Regions from separate parts of the Pseudoalteromonas sp. LC2018020214 genome, predicted to be linked through region 1. Evidence: predicted binding sites of a transcription regulator. Region 1 holds the regulator's gene; each other region holds the start of a gene.
The links. The regulator sigma-54, encoded in region 1, starts transcription at its own class of promoters, with help from an activator protein. The targets are predictions, from matches to a motif close to GTTGGCACGNNNNTNGNNT.
Positions count from the first base shown of each region.

Region 2: JG479_RS13445 (DUF2726 domain-containing protein) is a predicted target of sigma-54. The motif match lies at 2,713-2,731, and genes of this name have one in related genera.
Region 3: JG479_RS18630 (hemerythrin domain-containing protein) is a predicted target of sigma-54. The motif match lies at 6,226-6,244, and genes of this name have one in related genera.

Region 1 covers NZ_CP066804.1:673,875-682,142, reverse strand. The annotation lists gene lptA (lipopolysaccharide transport periplasmic protein LptA) at 1-361, shown strand, start outside; gene lptB (LPS export ABC transporter ATP-binding protein) at 358-1,083, shown strand; gene JG479_RS02905 (RNA polymerase factor sigma-54) at 1,153-2,664, shown strand; gene hpf (ribosome hibernation promoting factor) at 2,691-2,978, shown strand; gene ptsN (PTS IIA-like nitrogen regulatory protein PtsN) at 2,983-3,435, shown strand; gene rapZ (RNase adapter RapZ) at 3,454-4,299, shown strand; gene JG479_RS02885 (HPr family phosphocarrier protein) at 4,342-4,614, shown strand; gene mgtE (magnesium transporter) at 4,746-6,104, shown strand; gene JG479_RS02875 (protein disulfide oxidoreductase) at 6,307-6,714, shown strand; gene JG479_RS02870 (YgiQ family radical SAM protein) at 6,883-8,268, opposite strand, start outside.
Region 2 covers NZ_CP066804.1:3,027,861-3,036,128, forward strand. The annotation lists gene arcB (aerobic respiration two-component sensor histidine kinase ArcB) at 1-1,503, opposite strand, end outside; gene folE2 (GTP cyclohydrolase FolE2) at 1,735-2,655, shown strand; gene JG479_RS13445 (DUF2726 domain-containing protein) at 2,771-3,367, shown strand; gene mtnN (5'-methylthioadenosine/S-adenosylhomocysteine nucleosidase) at 3,490-4,197, shown strand; gene JG479_RS13455 (cobalamin biosynthesis protein CobD/CbiB) at 4,198-5,142, shown strand; gene tyrS (tyrosine--tRNA ligase) at 5,206-6,405, opposite strand; gene JG479_RS13465 (peptidoglycan DD-metalloendopeptidase family protein) at 6,729-8,042, shown strand; gene JG479_RS13470 (hypothetical protein) at 8,117-8,268, opposite strand, start outside.
Region 3 covers NZ_CP066805.1:494,583-502,850, reverse strand. The annotation lists gene JG479_RS18645 (TonB-dependent receptor) at 1-2,014, opposite strand, end outside; gene JG479_RS18640 (hypothetical protein) at 2,444-2,857, shown strand; gene JG479_RS18635 (plasma-membrane proton-efflux P-type ATPase) at 3,145-5,661, shown strand; gene JG479_RS18630 (hemerythrin domain-containing protein) at 5,761-6,186, opposite strand; gene JG479_RS18625 (hypothetical protein) at 6,518-6,772, shown strand; gene JG479_RS18620 (hypothetical protein) at 6,832-7,086, shown strand; gene JG479_RS18615 (DUF6500 family protein) at 7,116-7,334, shown strand; gene JG479_RS18610 (tetratricopeptide repeat-containing diguanylate cyclase) at 7,371-8,268, opposite strand, start outside.

The DNA.
Region 1 (8,268 bases):
TCGCCGCATTACAGCCGATCGCCTAGAAGTACACAAACGTGATGAACTTGGTGATAATAAACAATTATTAATTGCCACAGGTAGCCCTGCGCACTTTGAAGAAAAGCAATCAGATGGCACGACTATGAGCGCCAGTGCTGACGAAGTGCGTTATGATGTATCTAAGCGTTTTTTAACGCTTGTTGGTAATGCACAAGTATCGCAAGCGGGACAAAAAATAAATGCTAAAAGCATTACCTACGATATAGAGCAGCAGCTAATCAGTGCCGAAAAAGATGAAAACTCAACTGACCGCGTTCACACAATTTTAGTACCGATCGAAACTAAAAAAAGTAAAAAAGGCGATAAAGGTCAACCATGAGCACATTAAAAGCAGAACTATTGGCAAAAAGCTATAAAGGTCGTGAAGTTGTAAAAAACGTCGGCCTTGAAGTACAAGCTGGCAGTATAGTTGGCTTACTTGGCCCTAACGGTGCTGGTAAAACAACGACTTTTTATATGATTGTAGGGCTTGTTCCTAGCGACAAAGGTAAAATATCTATTGATGATAACGATATTACTCTTTTACCTATGCATAGTCGTGCTAGATTAGGCATAGGCTACTTACCACAAGAGTCATCGATTTTTAGAAAGCTGACTGTTTATCAAAACTTAATGGCCATTTTAGAAACGCGCAAAGAACTAAATAAACAAGCCAGAGAAGACACGCTCAATAACTTATTAGATGAATTTAGCATACAACACATTCGTGATAGCCAAGGTATGGCATTATCGGGTGGAGAACGTCGTCGTGTAGAAATAGCACGAGCGCTGGCAGCAGATCCTAAATTTATACTACTGGATGAACCGTTTGCCGGTGTTGACCCTATTTCGGTATTAGATATAAAGAAAATAATAGAACATCTTAAAAATCGTGGGATTGGTGTCTTAATTACCGACCATAACGTAAGAGAGACCCTTGATGTTTGTGAAAAAGCCTACATTGTTTCTCATGGGGAGCTGATTGCATCAGGTACTCCAGAACACGTATTAAATGATAAAACAGTACGCGATGTTTACTTAGGCGAGCAATTTAGGCTGTAACATTTACGCCATGTCTTTAAGCATCTGCTAGTATTAATTATAACAACATAAAAGGATTGTTAGAGATACATGAGGCAATCACTACAGCTGCGCATGGGCCAGCAACTTACAATGACTCCACAGTTGCAACAAGCTATTCGTTTGTTGCAACTCAGTACATTGGATCTCCAGCAAGAAATACAAGAAGCTCTCGACAGTAATCCACTATTAGAGGTTGAAGAGGCAGACTATTCTGAAGACGCTGCTGGTAAAAACGAGCAAAAAGCTGATACCGATGACATAACTGTTAGCGCATCTGCTGATGATGCTCCGAGCGAATACGAACAAGATACTGGTGAAGCACTTGCAAAAGACACGCTAAGTGACGACATGGCTATGGATGTTAGTTGGGATGAGTACATGAGTGCCGCCCCAGCAGCCTCATCAGGTCCAATGCCTGAAGACGAATCAATATACCAAGGCGCCTCTACTGAAACGCTCCATGAGTATTTAATGTGGCAATTACAACTAACGCCATTTAGCCCTACCGATGAAGCCATCGCTATTGCGATTGTAGAGGCCGTCGATGATTCAGGTATTTTAACACTAAGCTGCGAAGAGATTTTAGAAAGCTTTAATCAAGAAAACGAAGATGATAACGAAGATGATAACGAAGTTGAACTTGATGAAATTGAAGCGGTATTAAAACGCATCCAACTGTTTGATCCTGTTGGTATTGCTGCACGTAGTTTACAAGAGTGTTTGTGTATTCAGCTTAATCAATTTGATAAAGAAACACCTTACATTAATGAAACGAAAATGATTTTAACCGAGCATATTGATCTATTAGCAGCTCGCGACTATCGTACATTAATGAAAAAAACTAAGCTCAAAGAAGAAGAGCTTAAAGAAGTAATGACACTAATACATACTCTCAACCCAAAACCTGCAGATACTATTGTAAGGGAAGAATCTGAGTATGTTATTCCTGATGTGTCAGTTAAAAAAATTAAAGGCCGCTGGGTTGTCGAATTAAACCCAGATAGCATGCCTAAAATTCGTGTTAATAGCCAATACGCGGCAATGTCTCGCACTGTAAAATCAAGTGGTGACAGCCAGTTTATTCGCTCACATTTACAAGAAGCTAAATGGTTTATTAAAAGCTTAGAAAGTAGAAACGACACGCTATTGAAAGTTACTAATTGTATTGTTAAGCAACAACAAGGCTTTTTTGAACATGGCCCTGAAGCCATGAAACCAATGGTTTTAAATGATGTCGCTGAAATGGTAGAAATGCACGAATCGACAATTTCACGCGTAACTACTCAAAAGTACATGCATACACCCCGTGGTATATTTGAGCTTAAATACTTTTTCTCAAGCCATGTAAGTACTGAAAACGGTGGTGAATGTTCATCTACAGCAATACGTGCGCTTATCCGAAAATTAATCGCAGCAGAAAACTCAGCAAAACCATTGAGTGATAGCAAAATAGCGGATATATTGGCTGAGCAAGGAATTAAAGTAGCAAGACGTACAATCGCAAAATACCGCGAATCTCTTGCTATTCCACCGTCAAATCAGCGTAAAAGTCTGATTTAAGACGCTAAACTAAGAGGGTAATGCTTATGCAACTAAACTTAACTGGTCGTCACGTAGAATTAACCGATTCACTAAGAGACTATATTAATACTAAATTTGCGAAGCTTGAAAGACACTCTGATCATATAAATAATGTTCATGTCATTCTCGATGTAGAAAAATTAAATCAAAAAGCAGAAGCCACAATACACGTAAGCGGTGCTGAGCTATTTGCCTCTACAGAACATCAAGATATGTATGCCGCTATTGACTCGTTGATCGACAAGCTCGATCGCCAAGTAATCAAACACAAAGAGAAGCTTGCTCGACACTAATATGATGAAATTAAGTTCACTTATATGCCAGGACTGCAGCAAAGCTGCGGTCCTTTTTAATAGCAAAAAAAGAATTTTAGAGTTCATTAGCGAACTTGCTCACGACAAACTTCCGTATTTACCGCAACAAGATATTCTTAATGCTTTAATGAGCAGAGAGAAATTAGGTAGTACAGGTATAGGGCGTGGCATTGCTATTCCTCATGGAAGAATGAGCGGTGCAGAAGAGCCTTTGGCTTTAGTGCTCGTTAGCGAAACTCCAATAAACTTTGATGCAATCGATAATCGCCCTGTTGATATTTTTGTCGCACTCATCGTACCAGATGGCGATAACCAGCAGCACTTAAAGACTCTAGCAACCATTGCTGATAAACTAAACAACAAAGATTTTTGTAAACAGTTACGCAGTGCAAAATCTGATACTGAGCTTTACCAAGTTATTGTCGATCAATCATAGTTTTATAAAGGGTGTTAAATGGAGTTAATTATCATAAGCGGTCGTTCTGGTTCTGGAAAGTCGGTTGCTTTGCGCGTTGTAGAAGATTTAGGTTATTATTGCGTTGATAATATTCCAGTAAACCTACTACCTTCATTAGTTCGCAGTGTGTCTGATAGCTACGATAAAATTGCTGTTAGCATTGATGTGCGCAACATCCCTAAAGAACAAGATGAATTTAACGATATTCTTGAATACTTGCCTGGCTTTGCAAACCCTACGTTGTTTTATTTAGATAGCGACGATCAGACATTGATCAAACGCTTTTCAGAAACACGCAGATTACACCCACTATCAATAGACTCGTTGCCGCTTGATTTAGCCATCAAAAAAGAAAAAGAATTACTTGATGTATTAACCACTCGCGCCGACTTTATGATAGATACGACTGATTTAAGTGTTCATCAACTCGCTGAATCTATTCGTGAAAAGATTTTAGGTAAAAAAGATAAGCAACTGATTGTCACATTTGAATCATTTGGTTTTAAACACGGTATACCAAAAGAAGCAGACTACGTATTTGATGCACGCTTTTTACCAAATCCACACTGGGAACCAGAGTTGAAGCCTTTAAATGGGTTAGATCAACCGGTTAAAGACTATTTAGCTAATCACAGCATAGTGCAAAAATTCACATGGCAAATTCAAACATTTGTACAAACGTGGTTACCGCATTTAGAAAGAAATAACCGCAGTTATTTAACCATTGCTATTGGGTGTACAGGCGGGCAACATCGCTCTGTGTATTTAGCGCAAACTATCGGTGAAAGTTTTGCAATGACACATCCCAATGTAAAAATTCGCCATCGCGAGCAAGAAAAATAATATAGCTGAATAATCACCTGTTCAGCTTAGGTAGAGTAAGTTATGCATTGTGAAGATACCTTTTTAATAAAAAACAAATTAGGCTTACACGCCAGAGCAGCTACTGTGCTTGCGCAATTAGCAGTACAATTTGATGCGACAATCACATTATTCCAAGATGACAAAGAAGCCGCAGGCGATAGCGTACTTGCATTAATGTTACTTGAAAGTAGCCAAGGAAAAGAAGTTAAAGTTGTTTGTAAAGGCCCTGATTCTGAGCAAGCTTTACACGCTGTTGGAGAATTAATAGCACAACGCTTTAATGAACAAGAATAACCTGTTTTATAAAAACAATATTCGCATTACTAATGCTTCAATTAAAACAGACATATAAAATAAATAGGTTAGTAACGCCAGTTAACTCACCTCCCCCCATAAAGTAATATAACAATTTATAAAGGACGCCAATGCCAGAAGCTTTTGAACAAGATTACCCACTACAGCAACTAAAACAGGTGACGAAGTCACTCAATAGTGGTCAGTTTGTTCAAGTTAGGCGCATGCTCGCAAAAACGGCTCCTTGTGATACCGCATTATTATTAGAATCATCACCGCATAAAATTCGCCGACTGCTTTGGCAATTGGTCGATCCTGATGTGCAGGGTGATGTTCTTGAAGAATTATCTGAAGATGTTCGTTTAGGCATTATTGCCCAAATGGAACCTAAGCACATTGCCGCCGCAACTGAAGATATGGGCCACGATGACTTAGGTGAAGTATTACGTAGCCTGCCAGATACCGTCTATAAAGACGTTGTTAGCGCGATGGACATTCAAGACCGTGAACGTGCCACGCAAGCACTGTCATATCAAGAGCGTTCAGCTGGTGCACTAATGAACACCGATACGGTGACCATTCGCCCTGATGTAACACTCGATGTTGTACTTCGTTATATTAGACTGCGTGGTGAGCTACCAGAGGGTACAGATGATTTATATGTTGTTGATAAACATAACTGCTTTATAGGCGCTTTATCGCTGAGTACATTATTAACTAATCCGCCAGAAAAAATTGTCCGCGATTTAATGGATGAAGATTGTGAGTCTATCCCAATCTCTATGGATGAAAGTGAAGTAGCGCAATTATTTGAGCGTCATAATTGGATATCGGCCCCTGTAGTGGACGATAACGACCAACTCCTCGGTCGTGTTACTATCGATGACATCGTTGATGTAATCCGAGAAGATGCCGAGCATAGCTTATTAAGCCTAGCCGGTCTTGATGATGAAGAGGATACATTCGCGCCTGTACTAAAAAGCTCTAAAAAACGCTCAGTTTGGCTAGGAGTTAATTTACTAACCGCACTTGCAGCTGCTTTTGTAGCTAGCTTTTTTGAAGGCACTTTAGATGTGCTCCCTATTTTGGCTGTGCTTAACGGTATTGTCCCTTCTATGGGTGGTGTTGCTGGTAGCCAATCATTAACGCTTGTTATCCGCGGTATTGCAGTAGGTCATATAAACCAAACAAACCAACGTTTCTTGATGATGAAAGAACTGGCCATTGGCGCGCTAAACGGTATTTTGTGGTCACTATTAATTGCGGGTGTTATTGCGCTATGGCAGTGGGACTTTATGCTTGGTGGCGTACTCGCCTTCGCTATGTTTATGAACTTAGTGGTGGCAGGTGTTGCTGGTGCAAGTATTCCAATAATTCTTAAGAGAATGAATATAGACCCTGCTCTTGCAGGGAGTGTGGTGCTAACCACGGTGACTGATATTGTTGGCATATTCGCCTTTTTAGGTACTGCTACATGGCTGCTGATATAAATTAAACGCTTTAAATGTAAAGAACTACAGCAAAAATACTTAGGGTAAATCAGTAGCTATGGCAACGGATACCAAACATAAAAATGACATACCTAAAAAAACGCTAAAACAAAAAAGCGTATCCATATTAAAAAGTGTATTGGTATATGGCTCTATATTTTTCGTCATTTATACCGCCGTCAATTGGTGGCGGCAACCTGTCATGCCAGCAAATCCTCAATTACAATTAATCGATTATAAAGCGCAAAACATTGATTTAGCAGCAATGAGCCAAGATAAACCCACGCTTGTGTATTTTTGGGGAACTTGGTGTCCTATTTGTACTATTACCTCCCCTGCCATAAACGAACTCGCAAACGAGAATAAATACCCTGTTGTGAGCATCGCGATAAAATCAGGCTCTGATCAAGAGCTGCATGATTATTTAAATGAGCAAGGCTACAGCTTCAGTACTGTTAACGATCAACACGGGGAGATATTTTCCGATTGGCAGGGACAAGTCACGCCATCTTATATAATCTTAAAAGATAATAAAATGACGCAAGGACTCACCGGCATTCAGCCGTTATGGTCACTTAAATTGCGTTTGTGGTTATCATCAATGCTTTAAAAAAAAGCTAAACTTAGCACAGGATATCTAAAGAGAGGGGCTCTAAAACCTCACCCTTTATCACCTACAATAATATAGATAATAAAGAGCAAAGCTGACTTAATTTACATATAAAAAAGCTAAAAAACGCGTACCGCAATTAGCCTTATCTATTAGCAAATAAAGTTACTAACGTGTGCTTTGACGATTACCGCCTACTTTTGGCTTAGTGTTTGCCTTTTTAAATTGGCTAAAACCGGTATGTCGCGTTAGTGCCGGACGCCCACCTTTTTTACCACCTTTACCTGATTTTTCATCGCGCCCTTCTTCTGGCACTAAACAGTTAGGCCCTTTACCAATTAAATTAGCTTTACCCATTTTACGTAGAGCTTCACGTATCATTGGCCAACCAGCTGCATCGTGGTAGCGTAAAATAGCTTTATGTAATCTACGTTGGCGTGCGCCTTTAGGTACTGGAACAACTTCTGAGTTGTTTTTTATATTACGTAAAGAGTTCATCTCTGTATGGTAAATAGTCGTCGCATTAGCCATAGGTGATGGGTAAAAATTTTGTACCTGATCAAGCTTAAAGTCGTTTGATTTAAGCCATAAAGCCATGTTTACCATGTCTTCATCTTTTGTACCTGGGTGAGCAGATATAAAGTAAGGAATTAAATACTGCTTTTTACCGGCTTCTTTAGAGTACTTATCAAATAGTTCTTTAAATTGATCGTACGCTCCCATACCTGGTTTCATCATTTTTGATAATGGACCATCCTCTGTATGCTCTGGCGCTATTTTTAAGTAACCGCCTACATGGTGCGTTACTAATTCTTTAACGTAACGCGGGTCGCGTACAGCTAAATCGTAACGTACACCTGAAGCAATCAATACCTTTTTAATACCCTTAACTTCACGTGCTTTTTTATACAAATCTATTGTTGGCGTATGATCTGTATCCATGTGTTTACAAATATCTGGATACACACATGATAAGCGTCTACAGGTACTCTCGGCCTTTTTGCTCGTACAGCGCAGCTTATACATATTCGCCGTTGGGCCACCTAAATCAGAAATAACACCAGTAAAGCCGGGAACTTTATCTCTAATTTGTTCAATTTCTTCAATAATAGATTCTTGTGAACGACTTTGAATAATGCGCCCTTCATGCTCTGTAATTGAGCAAAACGAACAACCACCAAAACAGCCACGCATAATATTAACAGACGTTTTAATCATATCGTAAGCAGGGATTTTAGCATCACCATAACTTGGGTGAGGAATACGCTGATACGGCAAACCAAATACAGCATCCATTTCATGTGTTTCTAATGGATATGCTGGCGGGTTTACCCAAATAGAGCGATCGCCATGTCGTTGGTAAAGCGCCCTTGCACAACCAGGGTTTGTTTCTTGATGTAAAATTCGCGAGGCATGGGCGTATAAAGGTTTGTTAACACTTACTTGCTCATAAGCAGGTAACTTAACATAGGTTTTTTCCCACGGCTTAGGACGTGCAGGCTGAACCATGATTGGTTTTGCCGCTTCTGCTTTTAAATCAATACCCGCTTGTTT
Region 2 (8,268 bases), 1.3 Mb from region 1:
AAGCGGTATTTGAACTGTAAAGCAACTTCCTTCGCCCTCAGTACTATTTACTGTAATTATCCCTTTCATCGCACTTACAAGTGCCTTAGTTACAGCTAAACCAATACCGGAACCTATTGCGTTAGTCCCTTTTAAATCTGGCGCTTTGTAGTACATATCAAATATATGAGCAAGCTGCTCTGGCGGAATACCTTGGCCGGTATCCGATACTTTCATAACTAACCATGGGCCTTCAACTCTGTTTTCTCGGCTACATTCAAGTGTTACCTTTCCTTGCTGTGTAAACTTAACGGCGTTATTAATTAAATTCCAAACAACTTGGCGTAAGCGAGTTGGGTCGAGCTGTGCGTAAATATCCAGCACCCCATTGCGCTTAATATCAAACTCTAGCTCTTTTTGCTCCGCGATTAAGCCCGCAAAGTTAACAACGTCATTTATAAAGTCTGACACATTAATAGAGTTGGTCACTATATCGAGCTGATCTCTATCTATTTTGTCTAAATCAATAATATCGTTAAAAATATTGCCAAGCGTTTCAGCACTCGAAAATATAGTATTACCCCAACTACGCTGCTGTTTGTTTAAGTCAGTATCAAGCAGCATTCGTGTTAAACCAACAATACCATTGAGCGGTGTACGTAGTTCATGGCTTAATGTAGCAATAAACTTACCTTTGTCTTTATAGGCCGTTTCGAGCGCTTGAGCGGCCTCCTTACGACTTGTGATATCACGACCAAAGCCCAGTAGACCAATGTAATCACCTTCATCATTTATAAAAGGTAATTTACGCAGCTCAAACCAACGCGTTTCTCCATTTACCTCATAGCCCACATCAATGGTTAGTGCTTTATGGCTTTGCTCTACTTCTTTATCGGTTTTCAAAACTTCAGATAAAAAGTGACTAGGGAATATTTGCTCAACCGTTTTGCCAATTAGTTCGCTACTTGATTTGCCCATTACTTCTTCAAACATTTTATTACAACCAGCAAACACGCCATTGTTATCGCGGTAGTAAAATAAATCAGGAGATGAATCAACTATTGAGCGCTGCAGCATGCTTTGTTGAGCAAGTTCTTGTTGTGTTTTTTTACGCTCAGCAATTTCTCGTCGTAGTTCTTCAATAGCGCGGTGCTTGGCATGAAATGCCATTTTACGCTCATCAATTTCGATGTTTAGACGGTTAATGTTATCTTTTAGGGTTTGATTTAAAAGCTTTTCTTGCTTGGTGGCGCTATCTAAATAAGCATATGAGGCATCTAGTTGTCGAATTGAATTAAGCAACACACTTATTATTAAAGGAGAAACTACAGCCGTAAAAAATACCACGGCTAAAATATCAACAAGGTGTAATTCGCCTATCGCCACATAATAAAACATGCTCGATAAAATAAGAGATACAGTTAAAAATAAAGTGTAACAAATAGCAGCGGTTTTAAATTCACCAAATCGCGTTATTGAGCTGGAAAGTACCCGAGCCCAAGGGCTCAAAGAATAATCGGTCATACGTAATTTTATCTCTTAGCTGTGTACTTAATATAAAGAAGGCAATGCGTATGTATAAACATACCATTTTCCCAGATTTTAGCATTTTTCTCCTACCACTACTCACGTTGTGCGATAAAAACAGAATTTTTCATGTTTGATTTAGCTCATCTATTAAACTCATCATTTCAGCAATAAATTATTTAGTGTAAAATGCCCCGCTTTATTATCCCCAAAATACGAGTAGCGCACATGCAAACCAATATGCCAGATATAGCAGACACTGCACCCGCTTTACAAACAGGTAAATTAGACTGGGTTGGCATGGGCGAAATAGAACTGCCATTTATTTTTGAATCCCGAGACTTATCTCCAGTTACAGTAAACGCCAAAGCTCGTGCATTTGTAAATTTACATAAAGAAGATGCCAAAGGCATTCATATGTCACGTCTATTTTTGGCACTTGACCTGCTTTCAACCGAGCAGCAAGTCAATCCGCAAACAATAGCGCAGGCACTCGATACCTTTATAACTAGCCATGAAGGGCTGAGCGATAAAGCGCAAATTGAATTTAAATTTGAATTACCGCTCCGCCGTAAGTCACTATTAAGTGGTAAAGCGGGCTGGAAAAGCTACCCAGTTGTACTGACCAGTACAATTGAAAATAACGTTATTAGCTACGAGCTAACCGTAGATGTTACTTATTCTTCAACGTGCCCATGCTCTGCTGCACTTGCGCGCCAGCTTATACAAAACGCGTTTAACGAAAAGTTTAACCAAGAAACGTTAAGCCAAAAAGACGTGCACGAATGGCTAGGCACTACACAAGGCATTGTAGCTACTCCCCACTCGCAGCGCTCTATTGCCAACGTAAAAGTAAAGCTTGATAGCAACATTCAAGAATTTGACGTGGTTACGCTAATTAACACTCTTGAAGCTGAGCTTAAAACACCAGTACAAGCAGCAGTAAAACGTGAAGATGAGCAAGAGTTTGCCCGTTTGAATGGTCAAAACCTTATGTTTTGTGAAGACGCAGCGCGTAAAATTAAAGCATTGCTAGAGGCAAACAATTACAGTGATTATTGGCTGCAAATAAACCACTATGAATCACTGCATGCGCACGATGCTGTAGCTATTGCAGTAAAAGGTATTAAAGGAGGCTACAAAGCTTAATCGCTGTGTAGCTATTGCTTGTAAACCAGTCGGTAATTATTTTATAACCCATACTTTTTAGGCACGTAAATTGCTTTGTTTGAGCAGTGTCAATTTGTTGTTATGGAGTTACCGTATGGAATTCGCTTTATTATTAATCCTAGTATTAGTTGTCGGGGCCTCTGTTGTTGCGTCAAAATTTAATGACGATGGCGGAAACCCGTATCCTTTTACTCGCAAGCAAACTGTTTTTACGCAGGTTGAAGGCGCTTTTTTAAATCTTCTAGAGCGTGCTGTTGGCGATCAATATAAAATTGTTAGTCGCGTTAAGTTAATCGACGTCATTGACTGTAAGCAAGGGCTTTCAGTAAAGTCTAAACGTGCTGCTTTAGCTAAAGCTAAAAATAAGCAACTCGACTTTGTTTTAATCGACAAAGAAAAACTAACAATCATTGCTGCTGTTGACCTAGTTAACAATGCCAACAAAGATGGCCACAAAGCTCAACGCGACTGGTTTGTAAACGGTGCACTAGAGTCTGCGGGCATTCCACATATTCGTATGAAAGTTAAATCGGGCTACCGCCCTTCTGAAGTACGCGATGCAATTATGTTTAAACTTGGTAAGCCTGCAGCAACACAAACTCAGCGCCCTGTTCGTAATCGCTCACATAAGCCAGCGGTACTTTCACCTTCTCAAGCTAAAGCGCAAACCACGGCGTTAGCTGAAATTTAAAAAACGAATTAAATACTCTCCTAAAAAGTATTTAAAGCGAGCTCATAAACAAGCTCGCTTTTTTGTTTTTTATTGCTAACTTCACGTATAATCAAGTGATTCAAACTCAGGAATTAAACTTTATGAATGTTGGTATTATTGGCGCAATGGAGCCAGAAGTTAAAATTTTACGTGAAGCTATGCAAAACCCACAAATTTTAACTAAAGCAGGTTTCACTTTTTATACTGGCGAGTTGGCTGGTAACACGGTGACACTTGTTCAATCTGGTATTGGTAAAGTCGCATCAACTATTGCAACTACCTTACTTATCGATAACTTCAAACCTGATTGCATAATTAACACAGGCTCAGCCGGTGGATTCGATCCTTCTCTTAGTGTTGGCGATGTCGTAATTTCGTCAGAAGTACGTCACCACGATGTAGACGTAACTGCTTTTGGCTACGAAATTGGCCAAGTACCACAAATGCCGGCAGGCTTTGCAGCACACCCTAAATTAGTTGAAGCAGCACAGCAAACTATCGAACAAATCAGTGATGTTAAAACACTCGTTGGCTTAATTTGTACTGGTGACACATTTATGTGTGACCCTATACGCATTGATAAAGCACGTAGTGATTTTCCTACAATGCTTGCTGTTGAAATGGAAGGCGCTTCAATTGCACAAACGTGTTTTACGCTAAACACACCATTTGTTGTCATTCGCTCAATGTCTGATATTGCTGGTAAAGAGTCACCACAATCATTTGAAGAATACCTAGAAACAGCATCAATCAACTCATCTAAAATGGTTGTTGCACTTTTAGAAAAGCTTACAGCAGTATCTCTGTAAATGCTTAGCAATATTGTTCAAAATCACTTGGACTTTATTGCCTTTATACTAGCGCTCCTTGCTGAGCGCTTTATTCCCCTTATTAGCTGGTATCATCCTAATACGGCGTTAAAGGCTGTTTTTAGTGCTATTGGCAAACGTATATACAAAAGCAAAGAACCTAAAAGCTATCAATATTTGGCAGCTATACTCGCAAGCTCACTAATTTTAAGTGTCATTCTCATTATTGTAGTGTTGCTACTCGAGTTTGCTTTTTATCCTGAATTACTCGCTGGCCTTATTTTATACTTATGCTTAGAAAGTAAGAGCATTGATAAAAAAGCACTTCGCATTGCAAAGCTAACTAAACAAAATCAAAAATCCACAGCGCGCGAATTACTAAAGCCACTGCTTGCCCGTGAAGTTAATAGACTTTCATCAGCTGGTATTATCAAAGCATTAATTGAGAGCTTAATACTGCGCACCGCTCGATACTATTTCGTAGTCATATTTATATTTTTAGCATTTGGCCCTATAGCTGCCCTTGCCTATCGGTTACTTACCTTAATACAACAAGCATGGCGTAGTGATATCCCCCCAAATAGTTACTTTTTAAAACCGCTTAAAACACTCTTGTTTATTATTGAATATATTCCCATGCGCTTACTCGCTTTAACTATTGCAGCAAGTCGAGCAAGCAAACAAAGCATGCATTATATAAAGCATTATGGCAGGCATTTTTATCAAACAAATACAGGCTGGCTCTTAAGCACATGTTCTGCATCACTTGGCGTGCAGTTGGGCGGGCCTGCAGTTTATTTAGGTACTCGCTTTAATAAAATGCGTATTGGTACTGATAGGCTACCTACACCCGAGGATGTACCTGTAATAATTAATAGGTTAAATCAGGCCCGTGTATTTTGGTTGTTAGTGATAGCCAGCATTGAAATATTAAAATTGATTTAAAGGACTCAAAATACGAGCACAAAAAAACCAGCCGAGGCTGGTTTTTTAGTTTTTAAACTGTGCTTAAGCTACAGTGATGTTTGCAAACTTACGTTTACCTACTTGGTAAATAGCCGTTGTGCCTTTTGCTATTTCAAGTTTGGTATCAGTGATTTTATCTTCACCGTTAAGTTTAACTGCACCTTGCTTAATCATACGCATTGCTTCTGATGTACTTACTACTAAATTTGCTTCTTTAAGCAAGTTAGCAATTAAAATAGTATCTTCTGCGATAGTGATTGTTAGCTCTGGGATTTCATCTGGTAACGCTTTTTTCTGAAAACGCTGAATAAAATCATCATGTGCACCTTGTGCATCAGCTTCACTATGAAAACGAGCAATTAGCTCTTTAGCTAGTTCAATTTTAATATCGCGCGGATTCGTACCTTGCTCAACACGTTCTTTTTGAGCTGCAATCTCTTCAATAGAAAGCGCGCTTAATAAGTCGTAGTAACGCCACATTAGCACATCACTAATTGACATTATTTTACCAAACATATCGTTAGGCGCATCAGTAATACCAATGTAGTTACCAAGCGACTTAGACATTTTTTGAACGCCGTCAGTACCTTCAAGTAATGGCATCATTAATACTGTTTGCGGCTTTTGACCTTCTACTTTTTGTAGCTCACGGCCCATTAACAAATTAAAGCGCTGATCAGTACCGCCTAGTTCAACATCTGACTCAAGTGCAACCGAATCCCAACCTTGTACCAGTGGATATAAAAACTCATGAATTGCAATTGGTTGGCCGCTTCCGTAACGCTTTTTAAAGTCATCACGTTCAAGCATACGTGCTACGGTTTGGTTTGCAGCAAGTTTAATCATGCCTGCAGCGCCTAACTTTTCCATCCAAGTAGAGTTAAATGCAACAGTGGTCTTAGCAGGATCTAGAATTTTGAATACTTGTTCTTTATATGTTTCGGCATTGGCTAGTACGTCTTCACGAGTAAGTGGTTTACGCGTTACGTTTTTCCCCGTTGGATCACCAATCATGCCGGTAAAGTCACCAATTAAGAAAATAACCTCATGACCTAAATCCTGAAAGGTTTTCATTTTATTAATTAGTACAGTGTGTCCTAAGTGTAAATCAGGCGCTGTAGGATCAAAGCCTGCTTTTATTTTTAGCTTCTTGCCCGACTTTAGTTTTTCAACTAGTTCGTCTTCAATTAATATTTCTTCTGCACCGCGTTTTATCTCTGCTAGAGCGGTTTGTAAATCCACTGTGTATTACTCCAAAATTCTGCCGACGAAGGGGCGACTAGTTACTTGCGTAGTCACGGTTTAATAAAGATTTAAACCGAATAAATAGATGTAGCTAACATAACAAATTTCTACCTAATTAAAACAACTTTTTAAGTGATTCATGCAACTAAACTAAATCAATTGAGTCTTAGCTAGGTAGAGCGTTAAAAAAGGCTTTCTAAGCCCGATTTTAGCGTAGTTTAAGGTCAGTTTAAATCTACAAAACACTAGTATTCGTACATTATTAAGTATATCCTGCAATATTATGTATTTATTATCTTGACAGCAGAAAAAGGCACGTTATGGTTCACGTGGTTCACACGCTCCCCAAAAAACACAAATTGCTTATTCTAGGTTTGGTTTCTGCTATTGTTGGCTTAGCCTTTCTTCCTTCTGAAAAAGCCACTGCATCCAAAGACAATAGTGCAAATGCACTAGAAATTGGTAAGCGCTATGAGTTACAAGTTAAAGTTGATAACAACGAAAAATTAACTGAGTTAAATTCAGAGCAAGCAGCAGAAAAGTTACCAGAATACGACTTTGTCGATCATAAAGTTAAAAATGGCGACAATTTAGCAATTATCTTTAAGCGTGCTGGTTTTTCGGCTCAAACGCTTCATAAACTAATTAACACTAATGCGGAGACTCGCAAACTGACTAAAATTCACCCAGGTGAAATACTTAGTTTTGCGACAGCTGAAGATGGCTCCTTAGCTCAACTGCGCTATGTGATTTCAAAAACCGATACTTTATTTGTTACCTTAAACGAAGAAGGTAACTACGATACAGCTATTGATAGTAAAGAAATTGAAACGCTAACCAAAACCGCTGGCGGCGAAATATCTAATAACTTTTGGACTTCAGCAATTGCAGCAGGTTTAAGCGAACGCCAAATAATGAACTTTGCGGATATATTTGGTTGGGATGTTGATTTTGCAAACGACATTCGTAAAGGCGATGTATTTGGCTTAATTTACGAGTCTCACTATGTTGATGGCGAGTTTATTGGTACAGGTAAAATTATTGCAGCTGAATTTGTAAACCAAGGTCAGCGCTTTGCAGCTATTCGCCATACCGATGGCAATTTTTATACGCCTGAAGGGCGTAGCATGAAAAAAGCATTTTTACGTGCACCTGTAAGCTTTAAGTATATTAGTTCGAGCTTTAATCCTCGCCGCTTACACCCTGTTACTGGGCAAGTTAGAGCGCACCGTGGTATCGACTTTGCTGCACGCACTGGCACACCTGTTGTTGCATCTGGTAACGGTAAAGTAATCAAAGCCGGTTACAGCAAGTACAACGGTAACTACGTATTTATTAGCCATGGCACGCAATATGTAACTAAGTACTTACACCTAAATAAGAAGCTAGTTAAAACGGGCCAAAAAGTTAAACAGGGCCAACAAATTGGTACTGTAGGTTCTACAGGTCGTGTTACTGGTGCACATTTACACTATGAATTTTTAGTAAATGGCGTTCACCGTAATCCTAAAACTGTAAAACTTCCTAAGTCAGAGCCATTACCTCGCTCAGAACTTGCCAAGTTTAAGCCTATTGCTGATAACTTTATAGCCCAGCTTGAGCGCAATCGCGAGCTACAGTTAGCACTTAAATAAAGTTTATTAATAAACATTAAAAAAGCCTTTGCAGGTTTAACCTGCAAAGGCTTTTTTGTATACGCTATAAACCATTAGTACATTAGTACATAAATGAGCTGAATAACTAAAGACACCATCACTAATGGCCAAATATATTTACTGTATTTGGTTGCGCCGTTGAGCCCTATTTTACTTTGATACTTTTCAAGCAAGGGTATAAGTATCGCCAGCGCAACAAACAAAC
Region 3 (8,268 bases), on a different replicon from region 1:
TAAAGCTAGGTGCGCCAACACTGGTACCTGCAATAATATCTGGACGTGAGTTGTCAAATGCATCAGCGACTTGAGCTGAATCTTGGCTACTTGCAGAATTATCGTAGCGAGCGTCAATATAGCTGTAGCCAGCACTTAGCCAATAAGGGTAAGCATCATAAAATACTTGGCTTTCAAAGCCGGTAGTACGAATGCCGGTATTACTACCATCGCGATTACGCAAACTACGACGTTGGCTGAATACTGCTCCATCGGCGTACCAATCGCTGTCGGTTGGTGCGTATTTCAAACCAAATTCAACTAAGGTATTTTCGGTTGAAAAGTTTTGTGCGCTAATCGTGTTGTCGCCACCAAGAGACGTGCCGCCAGCCATACTATTTGATGTGGCTTCGTTGTAACTTGCTGCACCATAAGTGGTGTAATCACCATTTAATCGGTAGTTAAAGCTTACTTGCCCCGAATGTAGCTTATCGTTAATGCTATCGCGAGCTGCAATTTCACCCTCTGGTGCTATTGGGTCGTGCGCGTCTACGTCATAAAAATCTATGCGGTAACCAACACTTGTATGAAACTTATCTGTCCAATCAGAATCTTGCTGAATAGCAAAACCCGTTTGCCATGAGCGCGAATCGGTAGTGTCTGATAAGTTAAAGTCGCCGCTGCCATCGTTATTAATATCGTATTGACCACCAGGGGATACAAATACACCTGGGCTAATTTCAATTAAACGCGCTTGTTGTGCATCAGTTAAAGGAATGCGGCGATTTGAAATTGGGCCTGTTAAATCAATAGGTAAGTCGGCTTCTGTTGTAAATTGGCTGTAGCCTAGCACGCGGTTGTAACGCACATCAAAAGCAAAAATTGTTTGCTGTTCGTTGCTCCATTGGTAAGTCAGTTCGGTACGGTTTTGCGCGGTATCGGCACCATCTATAATTTCAACAAAGCTATTTTGTGCAATTTCTTCGCGTTGTAAGTGCTGAAAATACGTAATGTTTTTTATTGATGCATTGTTTGAAAGTTCACGCTTATAAATACTGTGTAGTAAATAAGTAGTGGCTTCGTTTTGATTGTCAGGGTCGGTAAGTACTGTACTACGGTCTATTTTTACTTGCCCAGTAGGTGAGATTATTGAACCTGCTGCCGGTACTGTACTGCCATTGGCTTGCACGCCTTGGCCGGTAATATAAAGGCCATCATCAATTAAGGCTTGAGTAGGGCGGTTAATACCTGCGTTATCGGTAAATTCAACTTGGTATAACTCAAAGTTAATATCCCAGCTGCTCTTGTCATCAGGTAACACCCTAAGTGCTGCAAATAGGCTGTCGCTTTTCGTGCCCGAAAAGTCGTAGTAACTGCCGTTATCAATGTGTTCAGCGCTTACTCTAAAACCTACTTTGTCTTTTACTATAGGTGCACTGTAATCAACTAAAACACTGTACTGATCCCATCGTCCTGCAGATACCGTTGCTTTGCCTTTACTGTCGTCAGTTGATGCTTTTTTAGAATGTAAGTTTACAAAACCACCGTTGCGTTGGCTTGAACCAAATAATACCGGTGGCGCGCCTTTTACTACATCTATTTGTTCTACAGAGTTGAACGATAACGGCACACCAAAGCCATTATTACCTGCTTGGCGGCGTGTACCATCTTGGAAAAGCTCACCTAGTTGCCCACGAATAGTAGGTAAACTAGGTGCGCCAAAACCACTGGCTGAATAGGTATTAGGGCTGACAGCAAGTACATCTTGTAAAGTCGTAATATTGAGTTGTTCTATTAACTCGCTTGAAATTGGTGTTACTGAACGGGCTATATCTTGTAGAGCTAAGTTGTCGCCAAAAGGGCCGTCTACAGTGGCATTTTTAACCGAAAGACCTTGAGATTTAATAACTTGGCCTGCCACCTCAATACGCTCAATTGCGCCTTCTTTTGCTGTTTTTGATTCTTCGGCTGCAAAAGCATTAAGTGGTGTATTTAATATGGTGGCTAGGGAAAGTGCTAAATATGCGTGTTTCAAACGTTTTCTCTCTACGGTTAAAATGTTGTTGGCGATAAAGACCGAAAGGATTAAAAATAACTTTCAGTAAAATTTTGATTCTTTTTGTTTTTTAGAACATAACAAAACAGATGCATTATAAAGTTGGTAATTAAGTACTATTGTTTTATTAGTCGATAAAATGTTAATAGAGTAACTGTATTTAATTAAGTATAAATAATTGCTTTTAATAAGATTTATTAATTATAGACTACTTTCAACCTACTAACATTTTAAACTTGTTAACTTTTATGCAGCATTTTTTAAATTACTTAAATAAGCTTCTCTTTTAGTACTGCATGGCTTAACTAATGAATTTAATCAAAAATTTTTGAAATTTTTTGAAATAAAAAGCAACTTATACGGTCTAGGTTACTTCTACGTTTATTAATATTCATTTAAGGAAATTTTATGACAGGTTCAATGAATTCTGATGTGCAAAACCGTTTGCAGTGGTCACTTTTATCTTTGCGTTTAGGCGTGTTTATTGTAATGGTTATGTGGACATTCGATAAGTTTGTTAATCCTGGGCATAGCGCACGTATTTTTGAACATTTTTACGGTATTAGTGGCTCTACAGACATAGTGGCTTACATTATTGGTGCGGTGCAGTTAGTGCTTGTTTTAGCATTTTTAGCAGGTATTAAAAAGCGTATAACGTACGGTATCATTTTTGTAATGCATGGTTTATCTACGCTTTCTTCGTACAACCAGTACATAGATGGCTTTAATAACTTATTATTCTTTACTGCATGGCCAATGTGGGCTGCGTGTTTTGCACTTTACTTATTACGCGATCAAGACGTGAAATTTACTGTAAAGTAATAAAACAATAGCCATACCCTTAAGGTTATAGCTAAAAATACATTGGGCTGAGTTATTTACTATTTCAGTCCAATGTATAGCCTTTGAGCACTTATTTTAATAATCCAACCTCTTTGTCATCTTCTAAAAATAATCCTTTTTATATTATTTCATCCTAAATATTGCGTTAGATCAAAGTTAATATATTTGTAAGAACAATATCGACAGCTTTAGTTTATGTTAGCTATACGGTTAGTAGGTTTTAATTACCTCAAGTTATTCAACTCAATGTTGTATAGAAGGCTCGTATGGAAAAGGTTAAAATTTCGTCAGTGCATCAGTCATCAAATCGTTCAGCAAACAAGTTTTCACATGGTCAAAGTTGCGATGAATTGAGCAAGCTCGATTTAGCACAATTACAAGCAAAGCTAAAAACATCATCCGACGGGTTAAGCCAAACTGATGCCACACAAAGATTGGCACAATATGGACCTAACGAACTAGTTGAAGAAAAAACAAACCTACTAATCAAATTTTTATCTTACTTTTGGGGACCAATACCTTGGATGATCGAGGCTGCTATTATTCTATCGGCGCTTGCTAAGCACTGGGCTGATTTTTTTATTATTCTTGTATTATTGTTGTCTAACGTATTGGTTGGCTTTTGGGAAGAGCACCAAGCGGGTAATGCAATTGCTGCATTAAAAGCAAAATTAGCTAACAAAGCACGCGTTCGCCGCGATACTCAGTGGCAAAATTTAAATGCCAGCGAACTTGTCCCAGGTGATGTTATTAGAATGCGGATGGGGGATATAGTACCTGCAGATGCGCGTTTTCTAAATGGTGATCCCGTAGAAGTCGATCAATCATCTCTTACGGGTGAGTCGTTGCCAGTTGTAAAATCGGCGGGTGAAACTGTTTATTCGGGCTCTATTATTCGCCAAGGGGAAATAGAAGCAATAGTTTACGCAACCGGCGCTAATACCTTTTTTGGTAAAACAGCACAGTTAGTTCAAGGGGAGCGAACCACAAGTCATTTTCAGCGAGCAGTGCTTAAAATTGGTAATTATTTAATAATGCTTGCTGCGGCTTTAGTACTGCTTATAGTTATTGTTGCTTTGTTTCGCGATGATCCAATGATCACCACATTGCAGTTTGCACTCGTATTAACCGTTGCGGCAATACCAGTCGCTATGCCAACAGTGCTATCAGTTACTATGGCTGTAGGCGCTCGTTTATTGGCTAAAAAGCAAGTGGTTGTAACACGTTTAGCCGCAATTGAAGAGCTAGCGGGTGTTGATATTCTTTGTTCTGATAAAACCGGCACATTGACACAAAACCTATTAACATTAGGTGACCCGTTTTATATCGAAAACTCAATAAATAAAGGCTCTGCTGAGCAAGTTATATTGTACGCGGCATTAGCATCTCGCTCAGAAAATAACGATCCGATTGACTTAGCAGTATTACAAAGTGTAAAAGCTGAGCAGCATCTAGATTCTTATCATATAGAGCATTTTCAGCCATTTGATCCTGTGAGCAAACGTACTGAAGCAATTGTTAAAAATGCTGATGGCAAAACGTTTAAAGTGACCAAAGGTGCACCGCAGGTTATTTTAGCTTTGTCGGTTAATATTGAAGCAGTTAAAACTGCAGTTGAGGCATCGATAGATGAATTTGCAGCGCGTGGGTTTCGCTCTTTAGCGGTTGCTAAAACAGACGAGCAAGGTAAATGGCAATTTATAGGCGTATTGCCGCTTTTTGATCCACCGCGTGAAGAAGCAATACAAACCATTGCCGATGCAAAAGAAATGGGTATGAGTGTTAAAATGGTCACGGGCGATCAAGTGGCCATTGCGCGTGAAACTGCAAGTAAACTGGGTTTAGGGACAAACATTCTTGATGCTAGTGGATTTGGTGCAACTGAGCATCACCAAACAACGCAGTTAGATGACTCTATTGAGAGTGCTGACGGATTCGCACAAGTATTTCCTGAGCATAAATACCATATTATTGATGTGCTTCAGCATAGAGGGCACATTGTTGGTATGACAGGAGATGGCGTAAATGATGCGCCAGCACTTAAAAAAGCTGACTGTGGTATTGCTGTATCGGGCGCTACAGATGCAGCGCGTTCAGCAGCATCAATCGTGTTAATGACCGATGGCTTGTCGGTTATAATTGATGCAGTTAAAGAAAGCCGAAAAATATTTCAACGCATGAACAGTTACGCTATTTACAGGGTTGCTGAAACTCTGCGCGTATTACTTTTTATGACAATGGCGATATTAATTTTTAACTTTTATCCGTTAACAGCAGTCATGATTGTAATGCTTGCTTTACTTAACGATGCCGCCATTTTGTCAATTGCATACGACAATGTACATTATCAAAATAAGCCCGAAACATGGAATATGCGGCTCGTTTTAGGTATTGCATCTGTGCTGGGAATTCTAGGGCCAATTGCAGCCTTTGGTTTATTTTACTTAGGAGATAAAGTATTTGAACTCGACCGTCCTCATCTTCAAACATTAATGTACTTATTACTTTCTGTAGCAGGGCATTTGACTATATTTTTAGCGCGTACCCGAGGTCCATTTTGGTCTATTAAACCGTCTGCTATATTAATGGTCGCCGTATTTGGCACGCAAGTTATAGCAACACTTATTGCTGTTTATGGTGTGTTTATGACCCCACTAGGATGGGGCTGGGCACTTGCTGTGTGGGCATATGCTTTGGTGTGGTTTTTTATTAACGATGGTTTAAAGCTAGTGGCGTATCGAATTTTTGATCCGACAGAAGCACCATTGCTAGAGAAGAGTTAGCATATAGGTTTAAAAATAAAAAAATTGGTTATAAGCCATAAGGCTTATAACCAATAAGTACACAGGGAGTGTGTGGAAGTCGGTTTGCATGTTATGCAACTAATGCATTGCGTCGTTGTATTGCTCAGCAAGGCTCTCTTTTTGCCCTTCGGTAAGTGCTTTACCCGCTAATTGAAACACTTCGTGTTCTTCTTCACTTAAATGATGATGTACTAAATGGTGTAGCTTTTTAGCTGCAACTAACCATGCAGACGAGCTCATTTCGGTATCTTCAAGTTGTTCAATTAATTCATCAATTTCGTGATGTTCAGCTACGCTGTGGCGCGCTTTTTCATGAGTTAAGTCATCAAACATAAGTGGGTTATAAAAGTAACGTTCTTCAAATTTTGCGTGATCTTCTAATTCTGTTTTTAGCTCATCCATTAGCTTGTGGCGCTGCTCTGTGTCGCCGTGTGTTTGAATAAGCGCATCTACCAATTTTCGTTGTTTATCATGGTCGTGACGTAGTGCTTCAAAAATATTCATAACTAGTCCTTTTACAATTTATTTGCTTATATCATTAACTAGCAAACTAAATGCCAAATATTAAGTTATTGTATTTTAAAAAATTTAATTTAATTTTTTATTCTTTGGCTGCGATCACTGTAAATTTTACAGTGATATGAATGCAATAATTTCAGGCTTTTGCGTAGTTCAATTATAAAAGTGAGTATAAATTCCTACAGAACCTTACAAATATTTACTAGTTGTTTATTTTATTGCAGTGATAAAGTGCCAGTGTTATTTGGGTACAACCTATATATTACTCTCACACATAAATGCAGGTAGCACGTTAACTTAATAGGATAGTTTAAGGATGAACATAAAAAGCCCCATCGCCGCATTATTACTGTGCGCTTTACTGAGTGCATGTAGTACAGCCCCGCGTTCGGACCCTAACTTATGCATTGAAGAGGCTGAAATGGTTGATCGAAATGGCGCTCAAACAAGCTCACAGGTTTACAATCAATGCATTAGCGCACAAATTAAAAAGGATGAAAAAAATGACACTTTTTTTGATGCCATCGGTACGTTCTTTTTTGAATTTTTTGTAATGGTGGTAGAAAAGTAAATAGGCTAACTTGCAGCAGTACTTTAAAGTAAATAAGTTGCGTAAAAATAGGATTATTTATGAAGCAATTATTGATAGCAATTTCACTTTTTTTATTACTAAGCGCTTGTGCGGCAAAGCCTTACGCAGGCTCGGCAAAATGTATGGAACAAGCAGATATTGCATACGAAACCGATACACGTAAAAATGAGACATTAGATAATAAATGCAAAGCTGCAAAAGTAAATACGCCTAATAAAGAGCTTGAGAATCATGGCTTGGTTGATAGAAGCCTTTTACAGCTAATCGTTAGCTTTTTAAATGGCGTATTTTAATAGTAAAAATATAATTAAATAAGGTATGTATGAAGGAAGAACTAAGAGCAAAAATAATTACCGTGTGCGATAAAAAAATAGCAGCTAAAGGCGAAAATGTAGGGCTTTCTTTTTATGCATTTTTTGCTAATAAAAACGACGACCCAGAGCTACTTATGGAAGCTGCTACTTGGTGGATACACACCCATAAATTAGATCATTTTGTAAAAGCACATAAAATTAAACAGATGGTTTTAGATGGACTTTAGTCAATTAACTGAGCAAGTACTTTTAGCTGTGTTTATTTAATCAACAACGACTTGGTTTCTTCCGTTTTCTTTTGCTTTATAAAGTAATTTATCTGCATGCTTAATAAGAACATCTAGTGTGCTTTTTAAGGGGCTACTTACAGAGGCTCCCACACTAAAAGTGATTTTTGTATCACTAGGAAGGTCTTTTATATTACTACAATGCTCGGTAAACCTTGTGGCGAGCTGGTCAAAGATATCTCGAATAGCTAGTTCGTCAACCGAATTTAGTGCAAACAACCATTCTTCGCCGCCGTAGCGGCCAAACTGATGATCACCACTTAGTGTTTCTTTTGCAGCCTTTGCAAAGGAAATAAGAACTAAATCTCCAACATCGTGACCAAATTGGTCGTTAACTTTTTTAAAGTAGTCTAAGTCAACAATTGCTATCGTCATTTTACCTTCATCAAGCTTTGCTTCTGCGGCGCGCATTATTCCTCTGCGATTAGGGCTATTTGTTAGATAATCTGTTAATGAAATATCGTGATATTTTTGACGTTGTCGAGCTTGCCGATAAAATAAAAATAATGAAGCAATCACTAAAATAAACGCAATAGCAGCGCTGAGTCGCCAAATTATTTTTTGTTGATATTCTTCTTTAGCTTGTAGTTCACTAATATCTTTTGCGTACTCTAGTTGCTGTATTTTTTCTTCTTTTTCTTTTACTTCAAACTGTACCTGTAGTGTTTTTATATTACTTTCACTGGTAGCTTCGTAGTGTTTTTTTGTATAAAGGAGCTTTTGTTCAATTGCTTCAAAAGCCTCGTTAGTGTAGTTAAGGCGTCGCTTTAGCTCATAGCGTTTACTTAAAAAATCGGCTTTATAAATACTGCGGCTGAATTTATCTAATTTTAAAAATACCTCATCGTTTGCTTCATTTGCTTGATCAAGTAAA